DNA from 2 places in the Bacillus sp. MUM 13 genome. Region 2 is predicted to be linked to the other one. Evidence: riboswitches for the same ligand, from Rfam matches in the RefSeq annotation. Region 2 holds a riboswitch; the other holds the start of a gene.
The links. A riboswitch is a leader RNA that binds a small molecule or an ion and turns the genes downstream of it on or off. The one in region 2 is predicted to bind S-adenosylmethionine.
Positions count from the first base shown of each region.

Region 1: another riboswitch for S-adenosylmethionine. It lies ahead of metK (methionine adenosyltransferase); the one in region 2 lies ahead of mtnK (S-methyl-5-thioribose kinase).

Region 1 covers NZ_MLYQ01000011.1:63,218-65,625, reverse strand. The annotation lists gene pckA (phosphoenolpyruvate carboxykinase (ATP)) at 1-116, opposite strand, end outside; SAM riboswitch class I at 593-750, shown strand; gene metK (methionine adenosyltransferase) at 985-2,187, shown strand; gene BIV59_RS04085 (gamma carbonic anhydrase) at 2,351-2,408, opposite strand, start outside.
Region 2 covers NZ_MLYQ01000074.1:15,505-17,912, reverse strand. The annotation lists gene BIV59_RS16815 (pyridoxal phosphate-dependent aminotransferase) at 1-299, opposite strand, end outside; gene BIV59_RS16810 (carbon-nitrogen family hydrolase) at 402-1,184, shown strand; SAM riboswitch class I at 1,274-1,429, shown strand; gene mtnK (S-methyl-5-thioribose kinase) at 1,515-2,408, shown strand, end outside.

The DNA of each region.
Region 1 (2,408 bases), on a different contig from region 2:
ACTCCTTCTTTGCGGCTTAATACTTTTTCCACTAGCTGCGGAACAGAAAGCTGTACATGTACGTTGCTTCCGGATAATAGTTGATGCAGTTCATTTGAAATGTCTACGGAATTCATGTAAGAGGTACCTTCCTTTACCATATTTAATGTTCAATATAAAATAGTATAACACATTAAGACTATTAATCTATACTAATCACTAACTTTTTATAGCCTTTTTTTAATGGCTAAAATTAATGGTTTGGGAAAATTTAAAGACAGGGGATTTTATCTATTTGGCTCGGAAATAATGCAGTTATTGGAAGTGTAAATAAAGTGAATTATGCCTGTGGAATTTGCCTGCTTTTTCCGCTGTCTGCGGTTCTTATACAACCAGCTATCGCTCAAAAGTGAAGCGGAAATCACCATTGGCCTAAACAAAGCTTGAATGATAGAATATGCGGCCGGGCAAGTTGAAACAGGACTTGCAGGAGTTAAAAAAACGAGGGAATCGATTACACTATACGAGGATTGAAAAATCAGGGCGGAAATGACAAGAAAAAAGAGTTGACATGATTCGACTTCTTACGTTATTATTTTACCTTGTACGGATTCTCTTATCCCGAGTTGGCGGAGGGACAGGCCCGATGAAACCCAGCAACCTGCTATTATTAAACTTGACTCATCTGAATGGTTTGGATGTTATAACAAGTGGAATTTTAGCGATGGTGCTAACCTGATGCAAGGCTAAGAAACCCTTGAACGATAAGAGTGAAAGGATAGATGTCAGACAACAAACCTTTCCTCACTAACCTGGAAAGGTTTTTATGCATTTTTCAAGCCTTTATTTTAACGATAGAGTGCATGTGAGTGTCATATTGTTATTATTCTGCATTTATTATTGGAACTAATAAGGGAATGAGCTCCGTCAAAACAAGTGATGAAAAGGCAGTGAAATCCTGCCGGCTCATAACTAAAACATACCATACTCTAAGGAGGAAATAAGATGTCAAAGAAACGTCGTCTATTTACTTCTGAATCTGTTACAGAAGGCCATCCGGATAAGATTTGTGACCAAATTTCAGATTCTATACTAGATGCAATTCTTGAAAAAGATGCAAATGCCCGTGTTGCTTGTGAAACCTCAGTTACAACAGGTTTAGTACTGGTTGCAGGCGAAATTACTACGTCTACATATGTAGACATCCCGAAAATTGTGCGTGACACCATTGCAGGAATTGGCTATACACGCGCCAAATTCGGTTTTGATGCCCAAACTTGTGCAGTTTTAAGTTCAATCGATGAACAGTCTGCAGATATTGCACAAGGTGTTGACCAGGCATTGGAAGCACGTGAAGGACAAATGTCTGATGAAGAAATCGAAGCAATCGGAGCGGGAGACCAGGGCTTAATGTTCGGTTTTGCCTGCAATGAAACTAAAGAGCTTATGCCTCTTCCGATTTCACTGGCACACAAGCTTTCACACAGATTGACTCAAGTCCGCAAAGACGAAGTTCTTGATTACCTTCGCCCGGACGGCAAAACACAGGTAACTGTTGAGTATGATGAAAACAATAAACCAGTCCGCATCGACACAATTGTTATCTCTACCCAGCATGCTCCTGAAGTCAGCTTAGAGCAAATCCAAAGCGACTTAAAAGAACATGTCATTAATCCAGTGGTTCCTAGTGAATTGATTGATGCAGATACAAAATACTTCATTAACCCGACTGGCCGTTTTGTAATTGGCGGACCTCAAGGGGATGCAGGTCTTACAGGCCGCAAAATCATCGTAGATACTTACGGCGGTTATGCACGCCATGGCGGCGGTGCTTTCTCTGGAAAAGACGCTACAAAAGTTGACCGTTCTGCGGCATATGCAGCCCGTTATGTTGCAAAGAACCTTGTTGCTGCAGGTCTTGCAGACAAGGCTGAAGTGCAGCTTGCATACGCTATTGGTGTAGCTCAGCCAGTTTCCATCTCAGTAGATACATTTGGAACAGGAACCATCAGTGAAGATGTTTTGGTTGATCTTGTGCGCAGCAACTTTGATTTGCGCCCGGCAGGAATCATCAAAATGCTGGATCTTCGCCGCCCAATATACAAGCAGACTGCAGCATACGGACACTTTGGCCGTACTGACGTAGATCTTCCTTGGGAACGTACTGACAAAGCTGATTCTTTAAAAGAACAAGCTGCTCAAGCGTAAAATAGGAAAAAGCTGTCCTTAAAGACCGGAATCCGGCCTTTTAGGGCAGCTTTTTGTTTTTGGCTGTTTCCGTAAACTTGGGATTGTCTCACAGAACTCATGGGAGATTAACTTTTAAATGACGGATTATTTTATGCCAGTATTAAGAATAATAATAAAATGTTTATTCGATGGTTTCAGCATACTTATAATACTGTCCCTTTTCTGCATATTCCCGGACA
Region 2 (2,408 bases):
ATGGCAACTTCTGAATCGGGATCAATTTTGACATTATATTCTCTTTCATAAAATTCTGCTGCAGCTTCTTTCAGTGACCGAAGCCCTTTGAATGGCGAATATTTATGATTAACAGGATTTTCGGCAGCCTGCTGCAGCTTTTTAATAATATGCTGGGGTGTTGGCATATCCGGATTTCCTTGCCCTAAATTGATTACATCATGTCCTTGTTGTGTTATGCTGTTCACCTTAGAGACCAGTGAAGCAAAAAACTGCTGAGGCAGATTTTTGAGCAGCTCTGATTTTTGGAATTCTATCATTTTGGCACCTTCTCTGAAATTTCTTGAAATTCTCGTCACAAATGATATATCTTAAAATTACTAATGTAAAGAAAATTCTATGAAATCATGGAGGAAGATAACATGAAATGGAAAATAGCGTGCATACAAATGGATATATCCTTTGGCAGACCCGCACAAAATTATGCCAGGGCAGAAGAGCTCATCCGTAAAGCTGCAGAGGAAAGCCCGGATATAGCGGTTTTGCCTGAGCTTTGGACAACGGGATATGATCTCGGCAGGCTGGATGAAATAGCTGATGACGAAGCTGCCGAAACCGTGGCATTTTTGCAGAATTGCGCAAAAGAATACCGCATCCACTTAGTGGGCGGTTCTGTTGCGAAAAAAACTGCAGAAGGAATAACAAACACCCTCATCGTCATCAGCAAGCATGGCGAGCTGATTAAAGAGTATGATAAACTTCACCTATTTCGCTTGATGGACGAACATCATTATCTGCAGCCGGGAAAAGAAGATGGACTTTTTTCTTTGGAAGGCATGCTTTGTGCAGGCTTTATTTGCTATGATATTAGATTTCCGGAATGGATACGGACCCACGCTGCAAAAGGTGCACAAGCCATATTTGTTTCTGCGGAGTGGCCTAAGCCCCGCCTTGCACACTGGCGAGCCCTATTGATCAGCAGAGCAATTGAAAACCAGGCATATGTTGTGGCAGTAAATCGCTCAGGCAGTGACCCGAAAAACATGTTCGCAGGACATTCCATGATAATAGATCCTTGGGGGGAAATTGTGGCTGAAGGTGCAGAAGAAGAAGAAATTATCACAGGAACCATCGATTTTGCCAAAACTGAAGATGTCCGGAAGCAAATTCCCGTTTTCTCTGACAGGCGGCCGGAATTTTATTGATATTCTAAAAATTCGGCGTTGACAAATGTTTTTAAATATTGTTATTATTCATTTCAGGAACCAGAAAAAAACTTAATAGAATCAACTTTCTCTTATCAAGAGCAGGCTGAGGGTTATGGCCCTATGAAGCCCAGCAACCGACCGTAATTCCATTGTGAAATGGGGCGAAACATTTTCGCCGGATCCAATCCTTAAGGCACGGTGCCAATTCCATCAGAAAGAAATTTCTTTCTGGCAGATAAGAGGTGCGAAGCCTACACTTCAAGCCTCTTTCTTTTTAGAAGGGGGCTTTTTCCTTACCCCCGGATACATTACTTGGAGGGATCACTCATGACTGAAGCTGAACATATACATTATGAACCACTGACCGAAAAAACCGCTCTTGAGCTCGTGCACCGGCTTGGATTATTTGAAGATGCGCGCAGCTTGAGCTGCAGGGAAATAGGCGATGGCAATTTAAATTATGTTTTCCGCATTACTGAAAAAGACACATCGAAGGGAATCATTATCAAACAGGCCCTGCCATATGCCAAAGTAATCGGGGAATCCTGGCCGCTTACAATCAAACGGGCAGCCATTGAAGCAAATGCACTTGTCATTTTTGGAAGCTATTGCAAGGAATATGTGCCTAAGGTTTACTATTCTGATGAAAAATTGGCCATTACCGTGATGGAGGACCTATCACACCTGACCATTGCACGCGAGGGACTGATAAATGGCGAAGAATATCCCCTGCTGTCAAAGCATATAGGGGAATATATAGCTAAAACTCTCTTCTATACTTCGGATTATTTTTTGGATCACACAAAGAAAAAGGAATTGGCGCGACAGTTTACCAATCCTGAATTATGCCATATTACAGAAACTTTTGTTTTCACAGATCCCTTTTTCGATAGTGAATCCAATGATTATGAAGCAGAGTTGAATGAAGAAGTCCAAGCTATTTGGCAAAATAATATGTTGAAGCTTGAAGTAGCTAAATTAAAGAAGAGCTTTCTGACCGAGCAAGAAGCGCTCCTGCATGGAGATCTTCATACAGGAAGCATTTTTGCAGGCAGGCAGGAAACCAAGGTAATAGATCCCGAATTTTCTTTTTATGGACCTATTGGATTTGATTTGGGACAGTATATGGCAAATCTGCTTTTTCAGGCTTTCAGCAGATCACAAGAGTCAAAAGAAGCCATCTTCACCCACCTGCATGATGTTTGGGACTCATTTGCGGAG